Regions from separate parts of the Halobacillus sp. B23F22_5 genome, predicted to be linked through region 1. Evidence: riboswitches for the same ligand, from Rfam matches in the RefSeq annotation. Region 1 holds a riboswitch; the other holds the start of a gene.
What was found. A riboswitch is a leader RNA that binds a small molecule or an ion and turns the genes downstream of it on or off. The one in region 1 is predicted to bind cyclic di-GMP.
Positions count from the first base shown of each region.

Region 2: linked by a shared signal. The riboswitch ahead of sinI (DNA-binding anti-repressor SinI) and the one ahead of ACGTN9_RS02915 (anti-repressor SinI family protein) in region 1 are both predicted to bind cyclic di-GMP.

Region 1 covers NZ_JBIEKI010000001.1:596,032-612,547, reverse strand. Annotated here, with positions in the region: gene gntK (gluconokinase) at 1-1,086, shown strand, start outside; gene ACGTN9_RS02930 (GntP family permease) at 1,103-2,452, shown strand; gene gnd (phosphogluconate dehydrogenase (NAD(+)-dependent, decarboxylating)) at 2,478-3,374, shown strand; gene ACGTN9_RS02920 (helix-turn-helix domain-containing protein) at 3,435-3,755, opposite strand; gene ACGTN9_RS02915 (anti-repressor SinI family protein) at 3,832-3,984, opposite strand; cyclic di-GMP riboswitch class I at 4,014-4,116, opposite strand; gene murQ (N-acetylmuramic acid 6-phosphate etherase) at 4,424-5,332, opposite strand; gene ACGTN9_RS02905 (N-acetylglucosamine kinase) at 5,333-6,325, opposite strand; gene ACGTN9_RS02900 (carbohydrate ABC transporter permease) at 6,312-7,136, opposite strand; gene ACGTN9_RS02895 (carbohydrate ABC transporter permease) at 7,149-8,036, opposite strand; gene ACGTN9_RS02890 (ABC transporter substrate-binding protein) at 8,142-9,431, opposite strand; gene ACGTN9_RS02885 (serine hydrolase domain-containing protein) at 9,459-10,475, opposite strand; gene ACGTN9_RS02880 (MurR/RpiR family transcriptional regulator) at 10,472-11,317, opposite strand; gene ACGTN9_RS02875 (pyroglutamyl-peptidase I) at 11,469-12,077, opposite strand; gene ACGTN9_RS02870 (CBS domain-containing protein) at 12,220-12,957, shown strand; gene ACGTN9_RS02865 (PilZ domain-containing protein) at 12,994-13,347, shown strand; gene ACGTN9_RS02860 (efflux RND transporter permease subunit) at 13,783-16,516, opposite strand, start outside.
Region 2 covers NZ_JBIEKI010000003.1:102,823-119,338, reverse strand. Annotated here, with positions in the region: gene ACGTN9_RS06025 (ROK family protein) at 1-385, shown strand, start outside; gene ACGTN9_RS06020 (LuxR C-terminal-related transcriptional regulator) at 636-2,699, shown strand; gene ACGTN9_RS06015 (DUF4870 domain-containing protein) at 2,757-3,116, opposite strand; gene ACGTN9_RS06010 (glycoside hydrolase family 13 protein) at 3,518-5,197, shown strand; gene ACGTN9_RS06005 (manganese-dependent inorganic pyrophosphatase) at 5,335-6,264, shown strand; gene manA (mannose-6-phosphate isomerase, class I) at 6,399-7,355, shown strand; gene ACGTN9_RS05995 (phospho-sugar mutase) at 7,516-9,237, shown strand; gene ACGTN9_RS05990 (hypothetical protein) at 9,359-9,646, shown strand; cyclic di-GMP riboswitch class I at 9,745-9,853, shown strand; gene sinI (DNA-binding anti-repressor SinI) at 9,880-10,041, shown strand; gene ACGTN9_RS05980 (helix-turn-helix domain-containing protein) at 10,097-10,432, shown strand; gene ACGTN9_RS05975 (IDEAL domain-containing protein) at 10,573-11,031, shown strand; gene ACGTN9_RS05970 (helix-turn-helix domain-containing protein) at 11,274-11,525, shown strand; gene ACGTN9_RS05965 (APC family permease) at 11,553-13,004, opposite strand; gene ACGTN9_RS05960 (LCP family protein) at 13,251-14,252, opposite strand; gene ACGTN9_RS05955 (YigZ family protein) at 14,918-15,559, opposite strand; gene ACGTN9_RS05950 (sensor histidine kinase) at 15,720-16,516, shown strand, end outside.

The DNA.
Region 1 (16,516 bases):
TGGATTTCAATCAAAGAATATATCATCTACCGCTGGTTTCACCGATTTATTATTGATTATTCGATTGCTTCAGCAACTGGACTTTTCCACTTGGAAAATCTGGAATGGGATCAGGAAGCATTGGAACTGGCCGGGATTTCAGAACAACAACTATCCAAGCCGGGACCTACGACACAAATCATTAATGGAATGGATGATGAATTGGCAGACCGCCTTCACCTCCCGACTGGCACACCAGTAGTAATTGGAGCCAGCGACGGCGTCCTGGCCAATATTGGCGTGGGGGCCATCGATCCAGGGATTGTCGCCTGCTCAATCGGAACGAGCGGCGCCATCCGCACTGTGGTAGATCGCCCCACCGTTGACCCAAAAGGCAGGATTTTCTGCTACGCACTAACCGATGAACAATGGGTAATCGGCGGTCCGATCAATAATGGCGGAATTGCTTTCCGATGGGCTCGTGATGAGCTCTACCCTGATATTAATGATGGGGAGGTGTACAAGGAGCTCACCAGACGAGCCGAAAAGATCCGGCCTGGCGCTGATGGTCTGTTGTTTCTCCCTTATCTGACTGGTGAACGCGCCCCATTCTGGGATGCTGATACGAAGGGCATGTTCTTCGGCCTGACATTGAATCACGGCCGAAACCATATGGTACGAAGCGTACTGGAAGGCGTGATGTTCCAAATGTATTCGGTGGTGATAGCCCTTATTGAAGCAGGTGTTGAGCCGAAGGAATTCCGTGCTGGAGGAGGTTTCGCCCGTTCGGAATTATGGAGGCAGATGATGGCTGATATTTTTGAAGCCGACATCGTCATTCCGGAGAGTCACCAGAGCTCGTGTCTCGGCGCTGCCTGGTTAGCGATGAAAGCCCTTCGGATGGTTGATGACATTTCCAGCGTCAAACAAGTTATCCATACGAAAGTGAAGCACAGCCCGATTGAAGAAAATATTCATGTCTACCGTGACCTGAAGCCGATATTTTTGCGGCTTGCCCGCCAAATGGGCCATGAGTTCAAAGCGATTTCTGACTTTCAGCGAAAGCACGGTCACGGGGATCAGAAACTATCAACTAAGTTAGACTAGAAAGGGGATTTTTGTAATGTATTCAACTGCAGGACTGATTATTACCGCCGTCCTCGGTGTCTTATTGCTATTATTTTTGGTTATGCGTACGAAACTGCAGGCGTTCATCGCGCTCCTGCTCGTCAGTATTATCATTGGACTTGTTGTCGGTATGCCGTTGCAGGATATCATCGGTACGATAGAAAAAGGAATGGGCGGGACGCTAGGGTTTATCGCCGTTATCATCGGACTTGGCGCCATGTTCGGAGAAATGCTTCGGGTATCCGGCGGTGCCGAACGGCTAGCCTTGACGCTCATGGATAAATTCGGTGAAAAGAACATCAGCTGGGCGCTCGGCCTGACAGGATTCATCGTCTCCATTCCGGTATTTTTTGATGTTGCACTGGTCATCCTTGCTCCAATCCTGTACAGCCTGCAACAGAGAACGAAGAAATCGCTGTTATATTTTGGTATCCCGCTATTAGCCGGTCTTGCCGTTACCCACAGCTTCATCCCGCCGACACCAGGACCAATTTCGGTTGCATCCCTGCTTGGCGCTGATCTTGGCTGGGTGATTCTATTCGGTTTCATGGCTGGTATTCCGTCGATGATCATTGCTGGTCCGATCTTCGGTAAGTATATCGCTAAAAAAATCCATATCGGTGTGCCAGAATATATGATGGAACAAATCAGAGAAACAGAGTACGATCGTGACCTTCCCAGCTTCAAAAGTGTCGTCGGCATTATAACCCTGCCGCTGGTATTGATTCTGCTCAATACGACTGCCAGTCTGGTACTCGCGGAAGACAGCCAGCTGCAAAGCATTCTGACATTCATTGGTCACCCATTTGTTGCACTGACGGTTGCAGCACTGCTGACCTTTTATGTCTTCGGTTACAAACGTGGTTATAAAAAAGAAGAAATCCAGCAGATCACCACAAAAGCATTGGAACCAGCCGGTATCATTATCCTGGTTACCGGCGCCGGTGGTGTCTTTGGCGAAATGCTGATCACCTCTGGTATTGGAGACATACTCGCTAACTTGATGAAAGATGTACAAATGCCACTCATCATTTTCGCTTTCATCACTGCGACAATCGTTCGAATTGCCCAGGGATCCGCGACGGTGTCGATGATTACTGCAGCCGGACTAGTTTCCCCGCTGCTCGATTCGTTCCAGGTCAGTGAACCAATGCTTGGTCTGTTAGTGATCGCCATTGCTTCCGGTGCCACGGTCGTTTCCCATGTCAATGATTCAGGGTTCTGGCTAGTCAACCGTTACTTCGGCCTGACTGAGACCCAAACACTGAAATCCTGGACAGTGATGGAAACATTGATTGGCCTTACAGGATTTGGTGTTGCACTTGTGTTAAGTATTTTCGTATAAAAATTATAGAAATGAGGTTTGCCATATGAAAGCAGGTTTAATCGGTTTAGGAAAGATGGGCTTTAACATTGGAGCCCAAATGTTAGAGAAAAATCATGAAGTTGTTGCTTATGATGTAAATGAAGAGTCTGTCGAAAGCTTTAAAAAAGAAGGCGGCAGCGGTGCTGCATCCTATCAGGAGCTTGTTGATCAGCTCGATACCCCACGTGTCATCTGGATGATGGTACCTGCCGGGGAAATCACCGACCAGGTGATCGAAGAATTGTCACCTTTGTTAACTGAGGGAGACATCCTGATTGATGGCGGCAACTCAAATTATAAAAAAACGCTCGCCAATCATGAGAAGCTTAGCGCGAAAGGTATTCAGTTTTTCGATGTCGGAACGAGCGGCGGAATTTCAGGTGCTCGTCATGGAGCCTGCTTTATGATTGGCGGTGACAAAGAAACTTTTGGTACCATCGAGCCATTGTTCCATGATTTATCTGTCGAAGATGGCTACCTATACACTGGAAAAGGCGGCAGCGGCCACTTTTTGAAAATGGTTCACAATGGCATTGAATACGGCATGATGGCTGCTATTGGTGAAGGGTTCGAGCTGCTGGAAAAAAGTCCTTTCGACTATGATTACGAAGAGGTTGCTAAAGTTTGGAACCACGGTTCCGTCATCCGCAGCTGGCTGATGGAACTGATGCAGGATGCTTTCCGTAAAGATGCTAACCTGGATGAAATAAAGGGAGTCATGAACTCTTCCGGAGAAGGAAAGTGGACGGTGGAAACAGCGCTTGATTTCGAGACTCCGGCTCCAGTAATAGCCCTAGCACTGATGATGCGCTATCGATCCCAGGAAACCGATACGTTCACAGGAAAAGTGGTATCCGCTCTTCGTCATGAATTCGGCGGCCACGCTACTGAGAAAAACTAGTTTTTCAAAAAAATAACCCTTGCAAAAGCCGGGTCTTACCCGTCTTTTGCAAGGGTTTTATTAGTTTTGTGTCCTTTTCCATTTATTGAACTCGAGGTACTCTTTGAATTGCTCTTTCGTGACACCTGACTCCATCGCTTCCTTTACGAGTTCCATCCAGTCATTGTCTAAATACTGCTCTTCCTGGTCGCCGTGAATTATGTAATGGATCGAAACATCGAGCTCGGAAGAAATTTTCTCCAGGAATTGAATAGAAGGGTTCGATTGCAAGTTCCGTTCGATTGAGCTCAAGTATGATTTTGCAACGTCTGCCCGTTCCGCCAATTCTGTCAATGATAGTCCACGCTGTTTACGAATCGTCTGGATCCTTTCGCCAATCATGCCCACTCACCTTCTTTCGGAGAAAATTATATCATAAAAAGAAAGGAGAGTGTTCTCTTAGGCACGCCACGAGCCTTTACCTGTGCAACGACTTCTGCTTATCTCTTTTTATCAAGGAAAAAAATGCCCTGATATCATCCTTGCTCATTCCTAACTCTCTTGCCTCTTTCATCAATTCCACCCACTCTGTGTCCAATCCTTCTGTTTTCGACTGTTTTGAAATTGTCATCGATTTAGGATCCTCCAATTAATAGTCTTCCAGGTAGTCCAGCCGCCATAGTAGCATTTCCTTTTAAAAAACGTATCCCTTAGGCCTGCGACTTTGCGCCCTCATTTTTCAACAAGTTTGCCGTTTTCTGAAGAATCTGTCTTATTTATTAAGTAGAATATACTATAGAATGCTTGTTAATGTTTGTAGAATATTGTCAGGCAATCAGTTCTAGTTTTGTCGAATGATAAAAAATGGAAATTTAATAGGGTTTAAGGGGTTGTTTTTGAGTATTTAGACTCATTAAAAGGCTTATTGCGTTACCTATAAGAAAGAAAGGCGAAATAAATAAACGTCCAGGGAGGAAACCCTGGACGTTTTTGTGTTGTTGTTTTTTCAATTTTTTTAATCATCCATGTTATTGAAAGAAGGAATTAGGTTATTTCCACATCTGCCACCCTTATTGATCTTTCAATCGTTTGACTGCCGCTGAAAAGTGTTCATTTTCTTCTTTTAGAATAGTTCGAGCTTTATCCGCTTCGATTTGGAACATTAGCATCAGGATGGCGATTCGTGCATCTCCTTCTGCCTTGACACTCGCCTCGCGTGCGTCTGATTCAGAGGCGCCGGTCAGCTCCTGGATGATGGATACCGAGCGATGTTTCAGTTTTTCGTTGGTCGCCTGGACATTCACCATTAAATTTTTATAGACTTTTCCGGTTTTGACCATGGAGGCGGTCGAGAGCATATTCAGGACCATCTTCTGGGCAGAACCGGCTTTCAGCCTGGTCGATCCGGTCAACACCTCTGGCCCGACTAATGCTTCAATTGGGTAGTCGACTGCTGACGTCAATGGCGTGTTATCATTGCAGGTCAGTCCGACTGTTTTTGCTCCAAGGCGCTTGGCTGCGTCGACGGCACCCAATACATAAGGCGTACGCCCGCTTGAAGCAATACCTACCACGACATCTTTTGGACCAGCCGCTTCCTGGATCGCTCTTTCACCTTCGTCCCAATCATCTTCCGCATTTTCGATCGCATGCCTCAACGCATTATCTCCACCAGCGATGATACCCTGGACCAGGGTTTCCGGAACCCCGAATGTCGGGGGACATTCGGAAGCGTCAAGCACACCCAGCCTGCCACTTGTTCCAGCCCCTATGTATAGTAACCGGCCCCCTTGATTCAATGCGGCGACAATGACATCAATCGCTGCTTCGATCTGCGGGAGGCTTTTTTCAATCGCAGCAGGAACGGTGCGGTCTTCCTCGTTCATCAGCCTGATGATTTCCATGGTCGATAATTCATCCAGTTGGTGGGACTTGCTGTGTCTTGACTCGGTTAACGTTCTTTCTTTTGTGTCACCCATTCATTCAGCCCCCAATTTCTCTGTTTTTGATTGGACTTGCTTATATGACTCTTTCATGGTGGTTATCGCTGTATCGGTCACCGATATACCTGCTTCAAGTAAGGCACAGCAGTACGCACCAACGGCCGGCGGCATTTCCGCTTGTAAAAATTCAACCTTGGGATTGAAACGTATATCGCTTTTGTGTCGGAATAATTCCGTAAAGTATCGGGATTGAAAAATTCCGCCCGCCAGAACGATTGGTGATACAGCGTTTGCTTTTTTCCTATGTGCTTCGATCAACTGTAACAGCTCTTCTATCGCAGTTTCCACGATGCTCTCTGCAACCGTATCGCCCTCCGATACGGCCGCTATCACTTCATTTGCTGTTGAGGCGATCACCTGCCTCGGATATTCATGTTCGTAAATGAACGTAATCAATTCTTCCGGGCTTTTTAAACCAAATCGCTTCAATAAACGATCCGTCAATGCGGTTGCTCCCTGCCTGCCATCATACGCTTGCATGACTGCCTGCAGTCCGCGCCTGCCGATATCAAACCCGCTTCCTTCATCGCCAAGCAGGTAGCCCCACCCCCCGGTACGTATCGGATCAGCTCCGGGCTGAAACGAATAGATGATTGAACCGGTTCCGGCAATCAGTACAGTCCCTTGTTTAGAAAAAGTCGTGCCAGCCAGTGCGGCAATCGCATCATTTTCTACGGTAATAGCGCAGTCAGCACCAACAATGTCACTTATCCATGACTTCCAGCGATGCTTATCTTCCCTGCGGTCGCCGCCAGCTGCCGCTACGAAAATATGCTCCGGGGTAGTGGCAATAGCGTCCTTAAGCAACTGGTGGACAGTATTTCTCACCTGGGTTTCCTTTCGTGACTTCAAGTTCGTGGACGCTCCTGTTTTCGACAACATCACATTTCCGGTCTCATCACCGATGACAAGCTCTGTTTTCGTGCCTCCGCCATCAATTCCGATAAAGTATCTGTTATTTGATGGCACCGGCAGTCAGTCCTTCCATGAACTGTTTTGAAGCGATGAAGAAAAGAATCATCATCGGCAGCGAAGATAATGTCAGTCCTGCGAATAACGCTCCCCAATCGGCAGAATACTCACCGAACAACGACAGCATCCCGACTGGAATCGTCTTTTTCATTTCATTCGAGATGAAGATGAGCGGGAAAAAGAAATCGTTCCACGCCTGAATGAAGTTGATGATCATGACCGTTCCAAGCGCCGGACGCATCAATGGCAAGAGGACATTCCATAAAATCCGGAGATCGGTCGCGCCATCGATCCGGGCCGCTTCTTCCAGCTCGATCGGCATTGTCCGGAAAAAACCTGTCAAAATCAGTATCGATAATGGAATTCCGGTGGCCGTGTAGATGAAGATCAATGACCATAACGAGTTGGTCAGTCCAAGGTCTTTCATCAAAATGAATAAGGGCACGATTCCTAACTTGATCGGAATCATCATCCCCATCAGGAAAAAGAAAAACAGCGCGTTATTCCACCAGAAGGTATACCGGGCGATATAGAAAGCCGCAAGCGAGCCGCAAATTAATATCAACAGCACCGCCGTTACACTTACGACGACGCTATTATAGAAGTATGTCATGAACGGCACTTGCTCAAGCAGGTTCCGGTAAGGTTCCAAACTGAAACTTTTCGGAAGGGACAACGGATTCATGAAAATTTCGTTGCTTGGCTTGAAGGAGGACATGATCATCAGGAATATCGGATACAAACTGATGGATGCGACTACAAAAGCAATGACGTAATACAGCGGCCTGGTCCAGATGTTTTGTTTCATGTTCATCCCCTCCTACATTTCTACTTCTTTTTTCCTCATGAAATAAAGCAAGATTGCTGTGAAAACCGATATAAATAGGAACAACACGACTGCCAATGCCGACCCTAACCCAATCGCAGACGATCCGCCGCCGGATGACCCGCCGAACGCAAGACGATAGAAATAGATTGCCAGTGTGTCGGTTGAATGGTACGGCTCCCCTTGCGACCCCTGCATGGCATACACGAGCTCGAATGCCTCGAACGACTGGATGAATGTCAGCACAGTGATGATAGTAATCGCAGGCATCATCAATGGGATAATGATTTTGCTCATCATCTTCCACCCTTTGGCACCGTCCAACGTCGCGGCCTCAATCAATTCGTGAGGGATCGATTGCATACCCGCCAGGAAAATCAACACAGCAAACCCTAAACCGAACCACGAGTTTACGAGAATGATAGCTGTCAGTGCCGTATCCGGATCGCCAAGCCACGCTTTTTGCAGCGATTCCAGACCGAATTTTCCTAAAATCACATTGAGTGCCCCGAAGTTCGGGTTCAATATCAGTTTCCAGAGGAAACCGACAACGATAATCGATAGCAGACGAGGCATGAAGAAGGCGATTTTGAAGAATTCCGCCCCTTTGATTTTTTTATAAATGATGAATGCGAGTATGAATGCCAGCCCGTTCTGTGCAATCAACTGTCCTAAGAAGTAAACGATATTGTGCTGGAAAGCATTCCAGAATAACTCTTTATATGGCTCCAGTGAAAATAGAGCCTGGAAGTTTTCCAGTCCGATGAATGCACCACGGACGAGTCCATCCCAATCAAATAAACTGTATGTAAATGCAGCAAGAATTGGATAAACAATAAATAGTCCATAAATAACTAAGGCGGGAATAGGGAAAAGATGGATGGCCCATCTTTTCCATTTCCTTTTGGTTTTCGTTTTTGCAGCTGGCTTGTTGACAGCTTTGACTTGAGATTCAGCAGTATTCAACGTATTCACCGCCTTGATTAATTATTTTTGAAAAGGCTCGTAGTAGCTTTCCGCACTTTTTTGGACCGCTTCGGCTACTCCTTCAGGTGTCTGTTCTCCTAAATACATACCTTGCAGTTCTGTTTCCAAGGTTGCTTTCGTTGATGGATTTCCTTTTGCGAAATGTACCAGAATCAGGTATGGTGTAGAGTTTTCCTCTGCCGCTTTGGCTAGATCGCTGACCAGCTGGTTATCGGATTGGACACCAGGCACAGCGCTGACCATGCTGAATTCTTCCGTGAACATTTGACCGAACTCTTCTGTCGTCATCCACTCTAGGAACTTCTTCGCTTCTTCTTTATGTTCAGAGTTAGCATTGATCGCGTAAGATCCATCCACCCATGTCGTGATGGTAGGTTCTTTGCCGACAGCAGATGGCATCGTGAAGAAATCAAGCTGCAGGTCAGGGTTCATTTCCTTCAATACTTCGATTTCCCAGCTTCCCAACGGGAACATCGCTGCTTTTTCTGTAAAGAATAAGGTACGGATGTCTTCCATTCCAAGACCTTCATAGTTGTCCGGGAAGTAAGCTTTTAATTCGTCCATCGCCTCGATAGAAGCCTTGAACTCATCACTGACAAAATTGGTTTCTCCGTTTTCAATTTTTTCAACGAATTCGTTAGCTCCATATTGAGATGGTCCGACGATTCCGTGCATCAAAGACATCAGCCAGCCTTCTTTGGTACCCATCGCAAGCGGCGTGTACCCTTCCTTTTTCAAAGTTTCATTGATTTCAATGAACTCTTCATAGGTTTGTGGTTCTTCCAATCCCAGTTCATCAAAAATCTTCTTATTATAGAACATTTGCGTCGTACTCATGTTCAACGGAACACCATATTGCGTACCACCAGAACCTTGCGCTGCCATTAAAGATGATTCAGGGAATGTATCCAATCCATTAAGATCGTCAATCGGCTCTAGGTAACCTGCATCAGCGAGCTCAGCACCCGCTGCATAAGGACGAAGCTGAAGGATGTCTGGTCCTTCTCCACTTTTCAATTCCGTGTTCAAAATCGTATTGTATTCGGTATTTTTCGATGGTTTGAACTCTAACTTGATGTCAGGATGCTTTTCGTTGAAAGCTTCAAACAGCTTTTCGTACTTTGCTGTATCTTCCGTCCGCCAGCTCCCGACTTCCAATGTAACAGCATCGCTGTTCTCTTCGTTACTGCTGTCGCCGCCTTCTTCTGACCCTGCATCTGACGAACAGCCGGTTAAAATCAAAATGAACGCTAAAAATCCAATCATCCAACCTTTCGTGATTTTCCCCATTTTCTTACCTCCTGTAAAAATAAATTTTTATTTTGCAAAACATTGATGCACATGACTGTGTAATTCTTTACGAATCATTTTCAGGTTATGACTTCTTCCATAATGCACGACATTCGTCAGAAAAACGGTTATGATTTCATCTTTTGGATTGATCCAGAGGCTCGTGCCGGTGAAGCCGGTATGGCCGAACGATCCTTTCGGCCAAAGCTCTCCGCATGAAGGCGGCGGTCCTTTGCTGTTCCAAACCTCCCAGCCGAGCCCGCGGCCTTGCTTATGTTCCTGGCTCGCTCCTTTAAGTAAGGACGGAGCAATCACAGCCTGTGAACCAGGGTAGAGCCATTTCAGCCCATAGGCTTCTATGTCTTCAGCAGTGGTAAACAACCCGGCGTTTCCACTTACCCCGCCCATCTGGAATGCTTTTTCATCATGGACCTCTCCCTGGAGAAACTGCCCGTTGTCCCATTCGGTCGAGGCCGTTTCCGTCTTCTGTTTTTCGGTTAGTAGATATGTAGTGTTGGGCATGTTCCAGTGTGGGTAAAGCTCTGTTTCTACCAGGTGATTTAAAGTTTTTCCACTGATTCTTTCTATTACTTTTCCCAGTAATATCATGCCAAGGTCTGTGTATTTCACTGTCTCACCTGGTTGGGTGACAAGTTTTGAAGTGAGTACTTCATGAAAGACATTCCGTTTATGATACCGGCTTTTATGAGATAAGTCGGCGGATAGTCCTGCTGTGTGGGTCAATAGATGATAGATGGTGATGGGCTTGAAGGTGAATTCTGGGATGTAGTGTTGAACCGGTGCATGAAGGTCCAGTTTTTCCTGATTGATCAGAAAAAGAGCTGCCGGCAGCGTCGCCATTACTTTCGTTAACGAGGCTGCATCAAACCGCGTAGACGTTGTAATTTTCTTACTGGCCCCGTCTCTGGCCTGGTAACCCCCGAACGCCTTGAAATATTTCCGTTCCCCTTTGACATTAATTAGAACGACGGCGCCTGGAATCTCCCGGTTTTCCACGAGATGCTGCATGTAGGTTGTGATCACTTAATCATTTTCACCACCTTTCTTGTTTTATCAAGGGCTTCGATGTTAGCCGCTTGATTGGAACGCGTGATTCCGAGAAACAAAATATCAATGACATTTAATTGGGCAATTCGTGAGCTGGTGGCACCGCTTCGGATGTTTTTTTCCAATGAGGTGGTATATAAAGCAATGTCAGCCAGGGTTGATACTGGATTTTCACCCATTTTTGTAAGCGTAATGATCGTTGCTCCATTTTCTTTGGCGACCTTCAAGGACTCGTAGATATCACGAGTCTGGCCGCTGTAGGAGACCCCAAATGCGACATCCTCTTTCGTCAGGTTGGCTGAAATCGTCAGCTGGGCATCGATATCGAGACCGACTTCGCACCAGTTATCGATCCTGGTCAGTTTCTGCTTGAAATCCTGTGCGATGAAACCGGAAGCACCAATGCCATAAACCGCAATCTTGCGTGCTTTGGTCATCAATTGGATGGCGGCTTCCACATCTTCGGGTGCCAGGATATTGAGTGTATTTTCCAGGGACTGTATATTGTTATAGGAGACATTGTTGATGAGCGACTCGATAGAATCGTCATCAGGGATGTCCTGGTATTTTTCTGTCGATGTTTCAAATACAGCCATTTCCCTTGCGATGGTCAACTTGAGATCTTGAAAACCCTTACATTTAAGCTTTTTTGAAAGCCGGATGATTGTCGCTTCACTCACTTCGGTTTTCTCTGCGAGCTTCTGAATCGATAAATTCACGACTTCATCGGGATGCTGCAAAATGTAATCGGCTACTTTCTTTTCAGAAGGCTTACAGCTGTCCAGCGCTTCCTGTATAAAAATCAATTGATTGCTCATATGCTTTGCTCCAATATCAAATATTTTCAACTTACTGTATATCTTACAAAATAATATTACTTAATACAATATATTTTATGAAACTTTATTACATTTTATTATCATTTGGTCATTTATATGCAAAAAAACACACGGTGATAGGCCGTGTGTCCTAAATTGAAGTTACGGTATCCAGTGCCAGGTGAATCGCTTCGATAAGATCGCTTTGGGCCCAGCTTGGTACTTTGCCATGCCGGATGGCGAGATCATGGGAAGCTGGCATATGGATAAAACCTGCAGGCTTGATTTGGTCTGTTTTATGAAAATGATAAAGCGCATGATACATGACGTTATTACATAAATACGCTCCCGCTGTGTTGGAGATTTCCGCAGGGTAGCCATTCTCCTGCAGCCGCGCGGTTATCTTTTTGATTGGCAGGGTAGAAAACAATCCATTCGGCGCTTCCTTTATGATAGGTTCTCCGTCAGGCTTATGGCCCCGATTATCAACCGGGCCGTCATTACAGTTGATTGCAATTCGCTCCGGCGTGATTTTCGTCCGGCCAGCTGCAAGGCCGAGCGCGATGACGATGTCTGGATTCACTTCCTCTATGTACGCGAGCATTTTCTCCCCGGATTCGTGAAAATCGACCGGCAGCACTTTTCCAATAATTTCGCAGTCATTGATTTTGCTGCCGTCCAGTTGATTAACAATTTCCATCGTTGGATTGATGGGAAAATCTAAAAATGGCTCGAAACCGGTTAACAGTAACTTTTTCATGATTAGCTCACTCCTTTTCCGTAAGGATATCATTAATTTGGCGTTCCCACTAAGCCGAACCGCCTGCGTTGATGTTTTTTTAACCGGGAATCCGTTATAATAAGAGGAAACATCATTTTTACATACAAAGTAGGTGTCAACGATGAACGGGTCTAAAGAAGAACTGGAGCTTGCCGAGCGATTCGAGATCGCATTCAACCAGATTCACCAGCAACTGAAAGTGATCAACGGTTACCCGAAAAACGACAATTTCATGGAACTGCTTCAACGCTCGAAGATGAAGCATAGTGTCATCCGGCATCATTTTGACAATTTAAAACAATATGCAAAGCTCAGGAACGCGCTTGTCCATGAAAAAATCCGCGATGATTACTATATTGCCTACCCCCACCGGGAGGTCGTCGAAGAAATTGAAGAAATTAAACAAACGCTTGATCAGCCGCCGAAAGCAATCGATGTTGCGACACGCCCCGTGCTATTTTTCAAATCGAACTCTCATCTGACAAAAATTGTCGAGGCCTTCAATCGTTTTAAAGTGTCCCAATTCCCTATTTACGGAGAGGATCAGCAGTTTTTGGGGCTGTTGACGAATGATGGGGTCGTGCGTTGGCTGTCACGAAACATGCACAATGACTGTATCCAGATGGGTGATGTCCGCGCTTCCGACATTTTGCAGCTGGAAAAGAACCATAACGTCCGTTTTTTAAGTGAAAAAAATTCTATCTTCGATTTGGAATCTTCATTCGAACGCAGCTTCGAACAGAATCTGAAGCTGAAAGCAGTCATCATCACAGCGGATGGAGCCCAGCATAGTAAACCCCTTGGAATCGTCACGACCTGGGACCTGATCAAAATCGACCGCTATGGGGACGAGAATTGATATTTCTACTAAAATACGGAGCGGAGAGGAGAAATTATGTACTACCGAAGAAATGAAGCCTTCCGTTATTCATTCGAGCCACCTTTGGCGGCGAAATTCATCGCAAACACCAGTGAACAGACAAAAGGTGAACTGTATATTTTAGATATCAGTTTAAACGGAATGAAAGTCGAGCTTCCTGCACATGCATATCAAAAAGGGGATATGATATTCATCCAATTCATGCTCGTCAATCAACAGTTCGATGTCGACGGTGAAATCGTCTGGCTGAAACCCCTTGGTAAAAAGGTTCAGGCAGGTATCCAGCTGTCTACGACAGAAGCGGTCCGAAAGCAACTGGTCAACCAGTTGAAGGTGTATGCGAAACAAAAGAATGATTCAGCCGGATGAACCTCCACACTAACATTACTTACAAAACATAATAGGCTGTCCCATAAGTCTATAAGAGACTTATGGGACAGCCTTTTTTCGTTATTGTTGATACCGGAAAAGTGGGGCTGGGAAACGATTCCCTTTCCACGGGGAAGACGACAAGTCTCCTCGGGCTTCGCCCTGCGGGGCCTCGTCAGCCTTGCCTCTCCCGTAGGAGTCTCATCGTTTCCCTGCCCAAATTGGCAATCAACAATGCAAAAATCTCTTTTTTACATACCAAAAATCGCCTCATTCGTTAATGTAAGCGATCAAACCAACAAAAAACGAAAAGTGAGGCGATTTTTATAAGTAACTCTTCAACTACTTTCATTGCTTATAACATGGGGCAGTGGGTTCTACCAATGGACTTCAGTGATTTAATTCCTGAGGACCATGTGGTTCGTGCACATTGCCTTATTTTTCTTTACGGAACCAGCCAGTCACTTTATTGGAAAGGTCATCGAAGTAGGTATAGACGACCGGGATCAATAACAGCGTGAACAAGCTGGAAATCGTCAATCCGAAAATGATGGTAACAGCAAGCGGCTGCTGAGCTTCTGCACCCTGGCCGAGGCCAATAGCTAGCGGAATCATCCCTAAAACAGTCGTCAGGGTCGTCATCAGAATCGGGCGCATTCGGCTTGGCCCTGCTTCTAAGATTGCTTCGTAGCGGTCAATGCCCTTCCTGCGCAATATGTTGATGTAATCGACAAGTACGATCGCATTGTTGACGACAATCCCGGCGAGCATGATGATCCCGACGAATGCCGGCAGACTCAATGGCAAGCCGGTAGTGAATAGTCCAAGCATAACGCCGATGATAATGGTCGGAAGCGAGAACATGATGATGAACGGGAACAGGAAGTTCTCGAATTGTACGGCCATGACGGCATATACTAGGAAAATCGAGAATACGAGCGCGAGTGCCAGGTCTCCAAAGGCTTCCTGCATATCCTGCGCCTGGCCGCCGATTTCATAACTGTATTCATCAGGGAAATTCAAGCGCTCCAGTTCCTGCCTGATATCTTCAGTCACACTTCCGAGGTCGCGTCCGACGATTTCACTTTCCACGTTGACCTGGCGCTGCTGGTTTTCACGCAGCAAGGTAACCGGTCCCTGTACTTGCTTGAGTTCTGCTACACTGGCAAGTGGAATTAAAGAACCTGTCGGTGTCTGCAGGGTCATGCCTTCCAGATCTGCTATCGTCTGACGCTCTTCTTCCGGCAAAATCATTCGTACATTGATTTCGTCGCTGCCGTCCCGGTAACGAGTCGCCACTTGACCGTTGAAGCCGAGTTCGACCTGGCTGAGCACCTGCTGATAGCTCAAACCGTACTGAGCGGCTTTATCACGATCGACCTGGACTTGCATTTCAGGACGCCCCTCGTTGGTCGAGGACTCTGGGTTATGGACGCCGTCTACATCTTCTATCATGTAGACGACCTGATCAGCCAGTTCACTTAAGACATCATAGTCCGGTCCATTCAATTGAATTTGAACAGGTGCTCCGGTACCTAGGCCCGCCCCGATTTCACTGACGGAAATTTCTGCACCTGGTATCCCCGAAACATCTTTATCAATCGCCTGCATGATTTCACTGGTACTCCGCTCACGGTCACCCGGACCGACAAGCTGCATCGTATAGGTTGCTTCATTAGCCGACGATGAAAAACTTTCGAACCCGCCGCCTCCAATGGTGACGTAATTCGTTTCGATGACATCTTCATAGGGTTTTAATTTTTCATTCACTTTTCCGGTAACTTCTTCGGTTGTCGAGAGCGATGTCCCGGCAGGGGTTGTCACACTAACCTCAATTTGTCCCTGATCTGACGGGGGAATGAATTCTGTTCCGATCATCGGAACGAGAAATCCGCTGCCCGTAATCGCTAACAGGGTCACGAGAATCGTAGTTTTCCTCCATTTCAATACCCGTCGAAGCATAGACTGATAACCATCATTCACTTTGGCTAAAAAGCGGTCGAACCAGTACCGGCGGCCTGATGTCTGTAATGGTTTCGTCAACAGCTTCGAAGACAGCATGGGTATTAAGGTCACTGACACGATCAAGGCCGCAATCAAGGCAAAGGAAATGGTCAGGGCAAGCGGTGTGAACAGCTCTGATGCGATTCCTTCAACGAAAATGATCGGCAAGAATACGACGATGGTTGTGGTCGCCGATGCAATCACGGCTGGTGCGAGTTCCGACGCGCCTTCTTTTGCCGCTTCCACCATGGAATATCCCTGCTGCCGGTAGCTGACGATGTTTTCCAGAATAACGATGGAACTGTCGACCATCATCCCGATTCCGAGTGCGAGTCCCCCCATGGTGAGGACATTCAACGTTTCCCCCGTGAAGTACATCAATGTAAACGTTGAAATGATGGCAATCGGTATCGAAATCCCGATAACCAGCGTTGCACGGATACTTTTTAAGAATAAGAGTAATACCAGAACAGAGAACACCCCACCGATGATGATATTCATCATCACCGAATCGATTGACTGCGTGATGAATTCAGAGGTGTCCAGCACTACTTTCATGTTGACGTTTTCCGGAAGACGTTCTTTGATATCTCCCATGGCGGCTGTGACATTATTCGCCGTTTCCACGGTATTCCCATCTGATTTCTTTAAGACTGACAATACTACGGAGGCCTGACCGTTGACCTTGGAAATCGTCGAAGCGTCTTCATATGTATCTTCGACGTCTGCAATCTGATCGAGACGGATTTGTGCTCCGCCTTCTGTTTGCAGCAGGGTGTCTTTGATTTCCTGCACCGATTCGAATTCTCCATCGATTCGTATTTGCAGGTCTTTGTCCCCTTTTTCTACCGCACCAGCGGAAGCCGATTGGTTAGCGGCGTTCAAGGTCTGAACGATGGTCTGGGTGTTAAGCCCATATTCATTCATCTGACCACGGTCGATCAGCACACGGACTTCCCGGTCTTTTCCTCCCTCAATACTGACAGAGGCTACGCCTTCCTGACGTTCAAGAAAAGGAACAACCCGGTTTTCTGCGATTTGCTGCAATTCTTCCGGGCTGTCACCGGTAAGGCCGACCCACATGACAGGAATTTGCTGGGGATCAAAACGAAGCACATTCGGCTCGCCCGCTCCTTCAGGCAACATCCCCTTCACCTGATCGACT
Region 2 (16,516 bases), on a different contig from region 1:
AGAAGATACGTTCGCAGGAACCTGCCCTTATCACGGCGACTGTCTGGAAGGAATGGCGGCAGGTCCTGCCATTGAACAGCGCTGGGGAAAACCTGGTAAAGATTTAACAGACAATGAACTGGTAAGGGAAATGGAATCCTACTATTTAGCGCAGGCAATCGTCAATTACATTTACATTTTGTCACCTGAACGGGTGATCATGGGGGGCGGCGTAATGCAGCAATCCCATTTGTTCGATTTAATCAGAAAAAACGTAGTGGACATGCTGAACGGTTATGTCAGCTCTCCGTTATTGACTCCAGATCGCGTAGATAACTATATTGTGCCGCCTGGCTTGACCAATGAAGCCGGCATAAAAGGAGCTTTAATTTTAGCAGCTAAATAATTAGAAAGCGTGGAGACCACTCCACGCTTTTTTTGATGATAAAACAGTTTCATAGATCTATTTTACTAAAAAACAGGAATTTTTACCGATAAAGCAAAATATAACTAATATACTATTAGGAGGACTGCGTTTTGCAGATATTTGTTTTAACCACTGTTTCATCCATACACCTCTCTCATACATTCAATTCTAAAGTTCAAAAGCTGGATGCATATTACTGAAACGGCCATTTAAATAAGGAGGGCGAGGCATGTATTTTCCTGAACCTGATAAAGGAACGGCTTTGGAAGGTTTAGACACGCATTTGATGACGAGTGAAAATGATATTTTTATTGGAAGAAAACAAGAGCTGGAAGAATTCCAGAATTTTATTAGTGGAAGTGACAGCAATAAACAGATTCTTCACCTTTACGGAACCGGAGGCGTTGGTAAAACATTTTTGCTACATGCATTCCATCGGATAGCCCTTCAAATGGAAGCAACCATCTATTTGCATTTAGATAGTGAAGATTTCCTCCATTCTCCTTCAACGCTTGCCGGGCATATCATAACGATGTTAGAAGCAGCTACCCAGTCAGCTGCTGATCAAGTTCACCCTTCTTCTCCCGCAATGAATGATTGTTTTCAACGATTACAGCAAGCTGCAAAAACTCATCATCTAATTCTGGCAATTGATACGTACGAAAAAATGAACCATCTCGACCGATGGTTCCGTGACTTTGTCCTAAGACAGCTTCCCGAAAACGTGTCGATCGTCCTGGCGGGCCGTCAACCGCTGACTGGTTCATGGATAGAATCCCCTTCCTGGCGCAGGTTGATTAAACAACTGGAAATATCATCTTTTGATAAGGAACAGACGCAGCAATATCTTTATAACGCGGGGATTAGCAGTAAAGATGCCATTAGTGAATATTGGTATTTCACCAGAGGGCATCCATTAACTTTATCATTAAGTGTGATCAACCGTGACGAAGATCTCGGTGCTATGCTCCAACAGGAAGAAGGAAATGAGCTTTTTTCATATTTGGTACAGCGCTGGCTAAGCGAAGTAGCTGACCCGGAGTTGCAAGAGCTATTGGAAGCAGCGGCAATCCTTCGGCATTTTGATCAGGAGGTTTTGGCATATGTAACAAAAGAAAAAATTGAGTTTTCGATGTTTGGAAAGCTTAACCAGCTTTCCTTTGTAAAAAGGAATAAGCGTGGCTGGGCGCTACATGACCTGGTGCGCTCTGCTATTTGTTTCGATCTAAAGCACCGTAAGCCAGACAGGTATAAAACGTTAAAAATGAATAGTGCTTTTTATTATTTGGATCGTATTCAGTCCAATGAAGAAGCGGAAAGAGAAATGGCCGAATTCTTTTATCATCTGGATGAAGAGATGATTCAGTCTGCTTTCTTTCAGGCTCCTGCTTCATCGGATGTTTATATCGAACCAGTAGGGGACCACAATTTCCCGGAGGTAGAAAATTATTTTGAAAGGCGAGGCAAGCAGTTCTCGGAGAGTATCGCCCATTATTATCATCGTGAGTCAAAACAAACCTACAAGCACTATGTGTCTTTCGAGCATAACCAGAAAGAATCCGAGCTGATTGGAGCGGATTATGTGAGGAAATTGGGCAATGACGTATGCAGATTAGTAAAGAGTAAGTCAGGTGAAACGATAGGAGTTTCGATTATCGTGCCGATTAACCGTCGAACAATTCCACATCTGAAAAAGGAACCAGTCTCGCGTGCTTATTTTACCAGCTTGACGACTAATGAGGAAAAAGAATATGCAGTTTCAGAGGACACACGGTCCGGCTGGTTCATCCGTATGCTCGATTGTCTGGATACAAATGATGCGGAAACACGTTCTTATCTGCTATATAGTTTATTTCCTTTGTTGCTATCTGGAGGAAGAATCATCACTTCTACACCGATTCCTTTTTTTCAACAATTGATCCAAGTATTTGGTTTTGAAAAAGTCACAAAGGCCACTCATTATGATTATGGTCCGAATGCGCCTTCACCGACATATATTTTGGATGTCAGGGGGACGAGGCTGGCTGAATATTTGAAGCAGCTTGTCGTTCGGATGTATTCTCAAGAACAATCGTTGGATGTTGCACAGATTAAGCGGCTGGGACTGACGCCTCGGGAGCAGGAAATTCTCCGTCTCATCCACCAGGAGTATTCGAACAAAGCTATTGCAAAAGAACTCTATATTACAGAAATAACTGTCAAAAAGCACGTTAGCAGTGTATTGAAGAAATTTCAGGTTAAAAATCGTACGCAACTCATCAAGCGAATCATGGAAATAACGCGAAATGTATAAGAAGAACAGGGAGACCTGTTCTTCTCAGATGGTTGGGATTGTAGCAGCAAGCACGCTTTATTTTTGTTCGGGCACTGTGATGATATCGTATTTTCCGATCATCGGAAGCCGCTTTAATTCCCCTTTAGATGCGTTTATAATACCCATGACCCAGAGAACGAAAACTAAGATATTTCCAAAAGGCAGAATTACTAACCAGCCAATGACAGGTATGATCGTACCTGCTGTATTGATTGCCACAGCTAACAGGAATAACAACAATCCCTGATTGCCATGGAACATGGCAAATGGAGATTCTTTTGCAGCAAGCAATGGAATAAAGAAAATAAAATAAGCAAGAATAGCCATCAACTTATTATCTTCTACATCTTGACTTGTCGCTGCACCAGAGGTCTGGTTTACGTCTTGAGATTCCATACTTTTCCCACCTTTCCTTTTCATTTTCCTTGGCGTATCCACATTAGTTATACTTTATCACCGGACATATAGAAAAAATATTATACCTGGGTATAGTCTTTCGATAAGTATTTTAAAAATTGTATGTGATTTATTGGATGGATAGCCTTGGAGGGATACCAGGTAGGTAATCCCCTTTAAAGCAGACAATCTTTCCTTGATTTGTTCAAAGTTTTTCTAAGCAGGCTTTAAATTCATCATTCAGTCTGATAGCTGATACGATGTATCAACACAGGGGCAAGTGTTTCGTTCGACTTCATAAATACTAGATCTTCCAGGGTAACTTATTCATTTTTTGTTGCTATATTTATGTTAAAATGAACGGGAAAACGTTTGCGCAACTTATGAGGGAGGAATCTGCTATGAAACGGACCTGGTGGAAAGAGAGTGTCATTTATCAAATCTATCCCCGCAGCTTCAATGACAGCAATGGTGATGGAATTGGTGATATTCCCGGTATTATCGAAAAGTTGGACTACTTAAAGGAACTGGGAATCGATGTCATTTGGCTGTCTCCCGTCTATGAATCTCCGAATGATGATAATGGCTATGACATCAGCGACTATCAAAAAATCATGGATGAATTCGGCACGATGGAAGATTGGGATCGGATGCTTGCCGAAATACATAACCGTGGGATGAAGCTGATCATGGATCTGGTCGTCAACCATACTTCAGACGAACATCACTGGTTCATGGAAGCAAAGCAATCGAGGGATAATCCGTATCGTGACTACTATATTTGGCGTCCCGGTAAAAACGGCAAGGAACCGAATAATTGGGAATCGGTTTTCAGTGGTTCTGCCTGGGAATACAATGAAGCTACAGATGATTACTATCTGCACTTGTTTTCCAAGAAACAGCCTGACCTGAACTGGGAGAATCCAAAACTCCGTTCCGAGGTGTTCAGCATGATCAAATGGTGGCTCGATAAAGGAATCGACGGTTTCCGCATGGATGTGATCAATTTCATTTCCAAAGATCCGAGCTATGCAGATGGAGAAGCAGTGGAAGGGAAGACTTACGCCTCCGGTGCCAAGTACTTCATGAACGGACCGAAAATCCACGACTACTTGTATGAAATGAACCGGGAAGTATTGGCTGAATACGACATTATGACTGTCGGTGAAATGCCAGGGGTGACTCCGGAACAGGCGGAGCTCTATACACGGGAGGACAGGGAAGAATTGAATATGGTGTTCCATTTTGAACATATGGACCTTGATGCAGGTCCAGGCGGGAAATGGGATCCGCGTCCCTGGTCTTTAGTGGAGTTGAAAAAGATTTTCAAAAAATGGCAGACACGCTTATCAGATGAAGCCTGGAATAGTCTTTACTGGAACAACCATGATCAGCCAAGAGTCGTATCCCGTTTCGGTAATGACTCCGAAGCCTATCGCGAAATTTCAGCTAAAATGCTTGCCACCGCTCTGCATATGATGAGAGGTACGCCGTATATTTACCAGGGGGAAGAGCTCGGGATGACGAATGTTCATTTTGATAGTATCGAAGACTATCAGGATATTGAAACCTTGAACATGTATCATGAGAGAGTAGCAGCCGGTGAAAATCCTGATGAATTGTTGAAGGCCATCCATGTAAAGTCAAGAGATAATGCCCGCACTCCTGTACAGTGGGACACCAGTAAACACGCAGGTTTTACAGATGGAGAACCTTGGCTTCCAGTTAATCCAAATTATAAAACGATTAATGCTGAAGCAAATTTGAAGAACGAAGATTCCATCTTTCATTATTATAAGCAGTTGATTACTCTTCGCAAACAACACGACATTATCGTATATGGTGATTACCGTCCTTTATTGGAAGAGGATGAGTACATCTTTGCATATATCCGTGAGCTGGACGATGAAAGACTCCTGGTCATCAACAATTTCACAGCAGATGAAGTAGATTTTTATATCCCTGAAGAATTCAATGGTGTACAAAATAGCGAGCTATTAATCAGCAATTATGAAGCACCTAACATACTTCAGAACTTCACACTAAAACCCTATGAAACAAGAGTTTATAAAACCAGCTAAAAAATAATAATGAAGCACACCCCGGATCCCTCCAAACTATGGATGCTCCGGGGTGATTCGTTTTCAGCTTTTCTCTCCCTTCTGGAGAAAATGAATGTTATAATAGCGACATATATCACCAAAAAAGGAGTTTTATCATGGCTAAAAAGTTAATTTTCGGACATAAGAATCCGGATACCGACACGATTACATCAGCGCTTGTCTATGCTGATTTAAAGTCTAAAATTGGGGAGGACGTCGAGCCGGTCCGTTTGGGTGAGGTGAATGGCGAGACGCAATTCGCGCTGGAGCAATTCGGTGTAGAAGCACCACGTCTGATCGAAAAGGCGTCTGACGAAGTAGAGCAGGTCATCCTTGTCGACCATAACGAACGGCAGCAAAGCGTTGATGATATTGATGAAGTTCAGGTAATGGAAGTCATCGACCATCATCGTATTGCAAACTTTGAAACACAGGGTCCTCTTTACTACCGTGCCGAACCGGTCGGTTGTACCGCTACAATCCTGAACAAATTATATAAAGAACATAACGTTGAGATCAGCAAGCAAATGGCTGGACTTATGGTATCAGCGATTATCTCTGACTCCTTACTATTCAAATCACCGACATGTACAGATGAAGATGTTGCAGCAGCGAAAGAACTAGAGAAAATCGCAGGTATTGATGCAGAAAAGTACGGGCTGGAAATGTTGAAAGCAGGAGCTGATATCAGCGATAAAACAATGGCAGAGCTGATCAGCCTCGATGCCAAGAACTTCGACATGAGCGGTTCAAACGTTGAAGTAGCCCAAGTTAACACGGTTGATACAAGTGAAGTACTTGCCAACCAGGCTGAGATTGAAGCAGAAATGCAAAAAGCGATCGATGAAAAAGGCCTGGATTTGTTTGTGTTCGTCGTTACAGATATTTTGACGAACGATTCGACGGCAGTAGTGATGGGTGATAAGTCGGCTGCTGTAGAAAAAGCTTTTGACGTTACATTGTCTGAGAATAAAGCAGTCTTAGAAGGTGTCGTTTCCCGCAAGAAACAAATCGTACCACCACTGACAGACGCACTTTCATCATAAAAAGTAAGCTTGCTTACCGGATGATATACCGGTATAGCAAGCTTTTTCCATGTAGCGAAACGATAGCTATCCTATTCTTGATATAGTACAATTTTAGAAACGGATAGGAATACTTAATCGAAGGAGCATGATTCATGTACAACGAACCGATTTTTCTAAAACCGGTATTCAAAGAAAGGATATGGGGGGGCACGCAGCTGCGTGAAATCTTCAACTATGAAATCCCATCGGAGCATACAGGTGAATGTTGGGGGATTTCGGCTCATTCCAATGGACCGAATGAGATAATGAACGGGCCCTTGGAAGGAAAGACATTGACAGAAGCCTGGAATGAGCACCGGGAGTTGTTCGGTAACCAGGAGGGGAATGAATTTCCCCTATTAGTTAAAATTCTCGATGCTAAAAAAGATTTATCTGTACAAGTCCATCCTGACGATACTTATGCGCAAGATAAAGAAGATGAAGCATATGGAAAAACGGAATGCTGGTATGTCATCGATTGCGAGGAAGGCGCTGAAATCGTATTTGGTCATCATGCGACATCCCAGGAAGAGTTAGAGTCTATGGTGGAACACGGGGAATGGGATCAGCTGTTGCGCAGAGTCAAAGTTCATCCAGGGGATTTCTTCTATGTTCCTAGTGGTACCATTCATGCAATCGGAGCAGGCGTACAAATTCTTGAAACCCAGCAGAGTTCGGACATCACTTACCGTGTCTATGATTATGACCGTGCAGGTGATGATGGAAAAAAACGAGACCTTCATCTCAAAGAATCATTGGAAGTGACCACCGTTCCTCATCAAGATCCAGAACTAGAACGTAAGTCGCGCAAAGATAAAGGGCTTAAAGAAGAAAGCTTAGTCGAAGCAGATTATTTTGGTGTCGTGCTGTGGGAACTGGATGGCCGGTCCCCGGAATTTCGATTTGATCAATATATCCTTGTCAGCGTAATTGAAGGAAAAGGGATGGTCAAAATCGGTGATCAGCGACATGCGATTAAAAAAGGCAGCCATTTCATCCTCCCCACGACAATGGATCCGTTTGAAATCGAAGGGAAAGCGAAAATGGTCGTTTCATGGTCGAATAAATAAAAAATTCCCTGGGGACGTTCAACGGCCTTGGGGATTTCTTGTCTTTTCGTCAGAATAAGCTATAATTTTTAGTACAATTCGACATTAAATGTCATAAAAAATTGTTGTGTGTCTGATATAATGAGCAAGAGTATATTATTCTAACAAAAAGGATGATCCTATGACCTGGCAGACTTCTTATCAACGATGGAATGATTTTGACCTGTTAGAAAAAGAATTACGCGATAAACTTACAGAAATTCAATCGGATGAACAATCCTTAGAAGATGCTTTTTACAAGAACTTAGAATTCGGTACAGGTGGTATGCGAGGAAAACTGGGACCTGGAACCAACCGTATGAACATCTATACCATCCGCAGGGCTGCGGAAGGACTTGCGAGATACATAGAAAAGCGTGGCGAAGCGTGGAAGCAGAATGGTATTGTTATTGCCTATGACAACCGTCATATGTCACAGGAATTTGCCGTAGAAACCGCTAAGGTACTGGGGAATCATGGTATCAAAACATATGTGTTTACTTCCCTCCGTCCAACCCCTGTATTGTCCTATGCTGTCCGTTATCTCTATACGGCCGGCGGCATTGTCATTACAGCCAGCCATAACCCGCCTGAATATAATGGCTTCAAGGTTTATAATGAGGATGGCGGTCAGTTGCCGCCTGCTGAAGCAGGGGCCGTAATTGAGATGGTCAATCAAATAGATAATGAATTGGAAGTAGAAGCGGCTGACCAGGCGAAACTGGAAGCCGAGGGCTTGCTGGAATGGATTGATGAAAAAGTAGATGAGGCTTATTTGAAGGAGCTTCGAAGCGTCAACCTGAATCCGCATATTACCCATGATGCAGGTGACGATTTCCAGGTAGTTTTCACCCCATTGCATGGCACAGCTAATGTATTGGTCAGAAAAGGGTTGGAACAAGCCGGCTTTAAAAACATCCATGTCGTCGCCGAGCAGGCCGAAGCCGATCCGGAATTTTCTACAGTTGCTTCTCCGAATCCGGAAGAACACCAGGCATTCGAAATGGCTATTGCACAAGGGAAAGAAGTTGGAGCCGATATATTAATCGGAACAGATCCGGATGCTGATCGGCTAGGAGTGGCTGTCCCGGATGATAATGGTGAATACCAGGTATTAACGGGCAATCAGCTTGGAGCTTTGATGCTGGACTACCTGTTATCCCAGCACCTCGATCTTCCTGATAATGGCATTATGATCAAGACGATTGTCACTTCTGAATTCGGTCGGGCTATCGCTTCTTACTATAATATTGAAACGTTGGATACTCTGACAGGTTTCAAGTTCATTGGGGAAAAAATCCGTGAATACGAACGTACAGGTGAACATGAGTTTTTATTCGGTTACGAGGAAAGCTATGGCTTCCTTGCCAAGGATTTTGCCCGCGATAAGGATGCCGTCCAGGCAGCTGTCCTTGCCACAGAATTGGCGCTGTTTTGGAAGACAAAAGGGAAAACCCTGCTTCAGGCTTTGGATACTCTCTATCAACGCCATGGTTACTACATGGAAGATTTGCAATCTATCAAACTTGATGGCAAGCAAGGAGCCGAAAAAATCCAGGTAATCATGGATACTTTCCGTGAAGAAAAGCTGACAGAAGCGGGTGGCTTAAAGGTCCTTGCCGTTGAAGATTATGCCAAATCCCGCCGACAAAAGCTTGATACTGGAGAACAAGAAGAAATTACACTTCCGGCCGCCAATGTGCTGAAATTTGTATTGGAGGACGATTGCTGGTTCTGTTTACGTCCATCAGGCACGGAACCTAAGATCAAATTTTATTATGGAGTAAAATCATCCAGTAAGGAAGAAAGTAAGCAAAGGCTCGTAAGATTGAAAGAAGCCGTAGAAAAATATTTACCAAAATAATAAGAGCAGGGGCAAGCCTTCCGTATTCAGGTGGGCTTTGTCCCTTTTTATTAATTAAGTTTTTTTATAACCAGGAAGGGAATATAATACTATCTCCCACTATCGGAAAGAAGGGGCAAAAATGCAACAACATAAAAGAAACATCTGTAAAATAAAAGAAATTTATTTTGATGAACAGCCTATCGCTTTCCAACAAGCATGTATTGAACGGTTTGACTATGAATGGGTAATTGAAATTGTTAACCCTGACCCCTCCCCTCCAAATGACGAAGATACTCTCATTACCACTATCAGTTTTGTTCAAGAGAATGGAACACATTTTGAAAATGTAGATATAGAATCCTATCAACTTTCTTCGGAAGAAACGGAAAACGTTTATTTGTTTAATATGTTTCCTGATGAAAAATAAAAAATAGTTACTATTACCCAATGATATGATTATATTTTACTAGAAAAACCTGCTGGACTATAGTACAATATGAAATATCAGAATGTTTAAAAAAATCGCTTCTGAAAAGGCAAACTTATCTAAAGATAAGGACGCAAAGCCACGGGTCTAAGGCCATCACATACAAACAATTACATATTTAGGGGCTATGACCGCCGGGTTGCCTTGGGTGATGAGTGATGGAGGGATCATTCATGAAAAAGAATCAGCTAAACGGTCGGTTGGATGTGGAATGGTTGTTGCTGATGGAGCAAGCCCGGGCTTTAGGATTAACGAAAGCGGAAGTTGAACTCTTTTTGAAAGCTGCGTGTAAAAAGTCACAGGATAAGCCAATTAGTACGATTTTTCTGAAATGATGTAGAAGCGCTTATTTCCGCTGTGGTATAATCGCAGTGAAAGTAGGTGAGAAGCTTGATTGGGGAACGTATTAAAGAATTACGTAAATCAAAAGGTCTGTCGATGTCGGAACTTGCAGAAAAAGCAGGAGTAGCAAAGTCATATTTAAGTTCAATTGAGCGGAGCCGTCAAACGAATCCATCTATTCAATTTTTAGAAAAAGTCGGCAGAGTTTTAGGTGTTTCCGTCAATCAATTGATAGAAGGTAAGGAATCCAAGGAGACTTCATCCTTAGATGATGATTGGCTTGAACTGGTTCAGACTGCAATGGACTCAGGTATAACAAAGGAACAATTTCGTGAATTCTTGGAATTCAATGAATGGAAGTTAAAACAGCAAAATAAAAAATAACAGGACAGGCTATGTGTGTAAGGTACTAACATAGCTTGTTTTTTTATTTTCCAGTTATCTTTCCTTTTCATATCCCGCAGAATGCGTCATAATATATATAAAATACTGAATATTCAGATTAAATGAGAGGGTGGTCAGATATGTTATCGATTAAAATGTTGAAGCCCTATTATGTCAAAGAGGATGAACGCTTTGTCCGTGTTGTTCTGGCCTACCAGTATTTTTCTCTATATGTAGATGAAGAGCTTTACCACTTCGTTCCGTTAGAGGCTAAAGAAATAATTATTGATCGCAAAAAACAAAAGGTGCACAATGTTTTCGATATTTTTGTATTTCAGCGTGGTAAGAAGATGATCTATGTGGCTGTCACCGACCTGCTGCAATTACCTGACTTCCTTACCCATTTAAACTCCATTGTAGATCCTTACTTAAAAGAGAAGTCTCAATCTGTTGATAAACAAAATGAAAATGATGAAGCATTAGAAGGCCTATTTGAACAATTAGAGCAGCTTAACTTTAACAGAATGATTGATCAAGCATTAGATAATCGAGACCGAGAAACGTTTTATGATTTATTAGAAAAAAAGAACTTTGTGTAAAAACAAGCGTTCTGCATCTTGCGGAACGCTTGTTTTGAATTAGTTAGAAAATAGCAGTAAAGAGACGTATAAAAGAGTATTTAAAGAGTAAATAAACGATTAAAATTAATATGGACTTTTCCATTTCATAATTTTTTAATTATACTTATAGTGTAATTCGTTATAATGAACGTATATATTTCTTTATTTTTTAATTTTTAGTTCTTTTTAAAGAACAAAAGAAGGAGAGGTGAGGGATCATTATGATTGGAGAGCGAATAAGAGAGTTACGCGAAGAGCGGGGAATGTCACTGAGTGTATTAGCAAGTCGCTCTGGAGTTTCTAAATCTTATATCAGTAATATTGAAAGAGGAATCCAAAAAAATCCTTCATTAATTATCATGAAAAAGTTTGCAGATACACTTGGAGTACCACTCGAAGACTTAACAGCTTGGAAGCTGGGACAAGTAAACAAAAATGCAGAAGGTTTGAGAAATGAAAAATCGAGCAGGTAAATATCCCTGCTCGATTTGTGTTTATGCTTATATTTTTTCTTTTCCCAAAATAAGGTAATTCAATTCTTGTTCTCCGATTTTCTTTTGTCGACCTATATTCGTCAGATAAAAGATGACACCGATTAACACCCATACCCCAAGAGCAATATAAGATTCTTTTCCTAGAGCCGCCGGTGAGAATGGTAGTAATAATAGGCCTAAAAAGGACAGCGAACTGACCATTCCTACCAGGGAAAGCAGCTTCTTTACAGGTGAAGCCGTAGCTGCAATCTTTCCGTTAGCAGACTGGTTGTCTGACCAACGAAAATACTTATAAGCTGTTGCGGTGGTGAAAAAGTAAGCGATGGCTACTCCGGTAGATGACATATCAACTACCCAAAGCAAGGCTTCACGTCCGAACCACGGAGCGATTAGGCACACAACCATGGTAAACAGGATTCCCACATATGGAGTATTATGCTCCGAATGAAGTGTCCGGAACATATTAGGAAGAATCCGAGCTCTTCCCATAGCGAATGTTAAACGACTGGAAGAAATGTAGAAGCCGTTCAATCCAGTGAATATCCCCATTGAAACAGCGATGGCGATAATAAAGACGCCTATTCTGCCCATATAACTTTCAATAGCATCTCCGGTACCCCATACAGAGTTTTCTGTTTGCACAAGAAGTTCTTGCCACGGCATTGTACTGGCGGTAATTAAAATCATTGCGGCATAGGCAAGCCCTGCAGCCAATAACGACCAGATAATTAATCCGAAAGCTTTTTTAGATTCAAATTTGAATTCTTCGGCTGCTTGAGGAATATTATCGAAACCGACATAAGCGAATGGTGCCAGTGCAAGGATTGTAAGAATAGAAGCAATGGCTGACTGGCTTGGTTCGAAAGCTGGAAGCGTATTAGTAAGACTTGGTCCGCTACTTACTATCGCACCGATACCAAGCAAGACAATACCACCTACTAAGACCATACTGAAAATGAATTGGGAGCGACCAGAAAAACTGGCTCCCTTAATGTTCAAGAAAGCGAAAGCTATCAAAGCGACACTGGCTACTAAAATTTGTACAATGTACACTTCGTAGCCGGCCACCGTATATAAGTAGCCTCGATTTACAATTCCAGGAAACAAAAATTTACTTAATAATGCTAATGCAGATGCGTTCAAAGCAACAACGCACATATAACCTAATGTAAGAAACCATCCTGCGATGAATGCACTCGTTCGACCGAATCCGATATATGCATAGGCGAATTCCCCACCGGTGACAGGAAATTTTTCAATAAGAAAACCGTAACTCACCCCTATTACCATCATTAAAATTGCGCCGAGCAGGATTCCTATGACAACTCCCATAGGTCCAGCCTGGGATATCCAATCCGTCGGCAGGACAAATGCACCCCAGCCTATAGCTGAACCAAAGGCAATGGCCCAAACCCAATGAGGTTTTAGGGAACGTTCAAGAGTCCGTCTTTCTCTCATTTTATTCATATGTTAATAACTCCTCCTAAAAAAGTAGCATTTCCCCATTCTAAGTGTTTTATGCTATGCACGCAAATACCATGCAGGGTTATAAAGGTTGGTTTTGGCCAATCTGATAAAAACTAAAACAGCACTCATTATTGGCGAGTGCTGTTTCTTTCAATTTTGACAGTATGTCTTATTTATTGCCCATTTCCAGGGAAATATTTTGTCTAATAATAAGACAAGTTTAATTGTAAAAATGTTTTAATGATAAGGTGTAGTTTCTTCTGCTGTAAACTCGCTATCGTAGTTGTGATTCATTTCAATATCCAAGTGATTCTTCAAATTCTCCCGGATTGTAACTAAACGGGTTTCTTTAACCTCATAGTACCAGCCATTATTGATCCAAATACCTTTTCCTTCTAGTTGCATCTCATCGTATTGCAGTCCATTTTCATTGAGAAAGTAATCCTTAAAAGATAATAACTCGTTAAAGGCCATATTTGTCGTGAAATTACCTTTTATTGAGTCGATGAGATTGCCGTAGTCATTTATCGCCTCTGCTTTTTTAGCCTTTTGGACAATGGCCTGAATAAGTTCCATTTGTCTTTGCCCTCTTGCTAAGTCGCTATCATATTTTCTTGTTCGTGCTAAAGCTAAGGCTTCTTCTCCGTTCAATTCCTGGAGTCCAGACTTCAGGTGGATAGCTTCTAGCTGGTCATCACTGTTCTGTTCTTTAATTTCAAATGGTACATCGTACTCGATTCCGCCAAGAGCATCTACGACCTCAACAAAAGAATTGAAATTCAAACGGACATAATAGTCAACTGGGATGTGGAACATGCCCTCAACTGCTTCGATTGTAGCGTCAATTCCACCGAAAGCATGGGCATGGGTGATTTTGTCTTTATACCCTACCTCTGGGATATTAACGTAGGAGTCGCGGGGAATGCTAACCATTTTTACTGAGTTATTTTCTTCGTTGAATGTGGCAAGGATGAGCGCATCAGATAGTGCTTTTCCTTCTTTTTCCCGTTCTTCACTATCGTCGACCCCAACAAACAAAACGGAGAAATTATCATCAAAGGGGTTTACTGCTGAATCCCGCATCGCCGATTTTTCTCCTCGACCGAGCCCCTGCTGTGAGTCAGAAACTGCCTGTTGTGCTTTGTGAGACAAATACAAAGCATATCCTCCGGCTGTCCCTATTCCTGCTACCAGTAGAAATAACACGACCAGCAGGCTGATTTTCAGTTTTCTATTCATGATAGGGATTCTCCTTTTCATTTGGCTCTGTTTAACGTAATTGTTGACTTTTCATTAGAGGCTTATTCCACTAAAAGGCCGTATTATGGAAGACTCAGTTTCAAGGTTCTTTACCATAAAAGCGTTAGGGGTGGCTTGGAAACTACTCGCTTTCCTGCGGGGGATCTGGCGAGCTTCCTCGGGCTATCGCCCTGTGGGATCTCGCCTAACTCCTTCTCCCGCGGGAGTCTCGCAGTTTCCCAACCACCCCATCCGAAGGATGAGAGAAACGAATCCCTGCCTTAAATGAAGATGTCTTCCATAAGCCATATAAACCTATGATGCATGTTATAAGCACATTTTCATGAGTAGCTCTCCCTATGCTTGAAGGATGGCATACCGAAGTTTCCGTTTTGCTCACTTAACGGAAGGAGGTCCGGGAAATTGCGAGACTCCTATGGGATGAACATGATCGGTGAGATCCCGGAAGGCGAAGCCTGAGGAAGCTCACCACATGCCCATGGAAAGCGAGTGATTTCCCGGACCTCCAAACGCTCACAACCGTAACGGACACAGTTTCTCTCGAAACTGTGTCTTCAAGTAAAGGGAGCTTAAGTTCAAAATCAATAGTGTGATTTAACAGAGCTTTTCATTTAGGGAGTGAGCCAAGGAAGGGGGAAGGGTGATTATTCATCAGGTACATCTTTTTCCATATAACTCCTCTCGCCTTGTTCGATTGTTGCCTGGTCACTGGTCAAATCTACGATCCATTGAGAGAAGGAGTCTTCTTGGCCACTTTCTACATATATAATAAATTCCACATTTTCCAGATATTTAATCTCTTTTAATAAGTAATTCGAATTACGAAGCGTGTTTTCGAGTTTCCCAAGCAATTTATAGTCGACAGTAACTCTCATTTCCTGCATCAATTGACGTTTGACGATACCAGTTGCCCTGATAGCGGCAGAAGTTGTAGAGGAATAAGCCCGGATCAGGCCGCCTGCTCCAAGCTTTGTGCCTCCGAAGTACCGGGTGACAACCACCGCGGTGTCTTTCAGACCTTTTTTCTTCAACACTTCAAGCATCGGTACTCCAGCAGTGCCACTTGGTTCACCGTCATCGTTTGCTTTCTGAATCAGGTCATTTTCACCAATCATGTAGGCTGAACAGTTATGGTTGGCATCGTGGTGTTTTTTCTTTATCTCCTGAATGAAGGCCTGAGCTGCTTCTTCTGTTTCACAACGACGTATGTATCCGATAAACCGTGACTTTTGGATGGTTATTTCTTCTGAACCCTCTGTTTTTACGGTATAATAGCTTTCCAACATATTATAAAAAACCTCCTAAGAACTTAATTATATAGCGGTTTCTATATGCCGGCAAATAATTATCTGGAATATAAAAAGAATTATTTTTTATTGCAACACCCCCACAAAAGTACTTAGGAAATTCGAATGAGTATGTGAATATTGATGGAGGAGTCCTATGATGAAAGAGACAAGAATTGAGGAAAAAGCACTTGATCAAGTCATCGAAGAAATGATTGAAAATGTCACGAACAGCAAGGACGAGATTTTTCATATAGGAGAAGAGTCCCGCAATGAGTTTGAAAAACTTCACAAAGAGCTGCAAGAGACAAAAAGACAGGTCATTTCTCTCATAGATGAAGGTGACAAACTTGAACAACAAGTGCGTTTCTCCCGTATGCGCCTTTCAGAAGTAAGTAAATATTTCAATCAATATTCTGAAGAGGAAATACGTGAAGTATATGAAAAAACCCATAAACTGCAAATGGACCTTTCTGTTAAAAGGGAAAAGGAAAAGCAGCTGAGAGAACGCCGTGACGATTTAGAGCGCAGGCTGAAAAACTTAGATTCCACTGTCCAGCGGGCTGAGGGGCTGGTAAGTAAGATTTCTGTTGTCCTCAATTATTTGAATGAAGACTTCAGACAAGTATCAGAAGCTCTCGAAGATGCGAAAGAGAAACAGGAATTTGGCTTGCAGATTATTGAGGCGCAGGAAGAAGAGCGCCGGAAGCTCTCTCGGGAGATTCATGATGGTCCGGCTCAAATGCTGGCCAATGTCATGATTCGATCCGACCTTGTGGACCGGACATTCCGCGAACGGGGTGTAGAGGAAGCCTTGGCGGAAATCAAGAGTGTCAAACAAATGGTACGCTCTGCTTTGTATGAAGTCCGCCGTATCATTTATGATTTGAGGCCGATGGCGTTGGATGATCTTGGAATCATCCCTACTTTAAAGAAATATTTGAATACGGTAGAAGA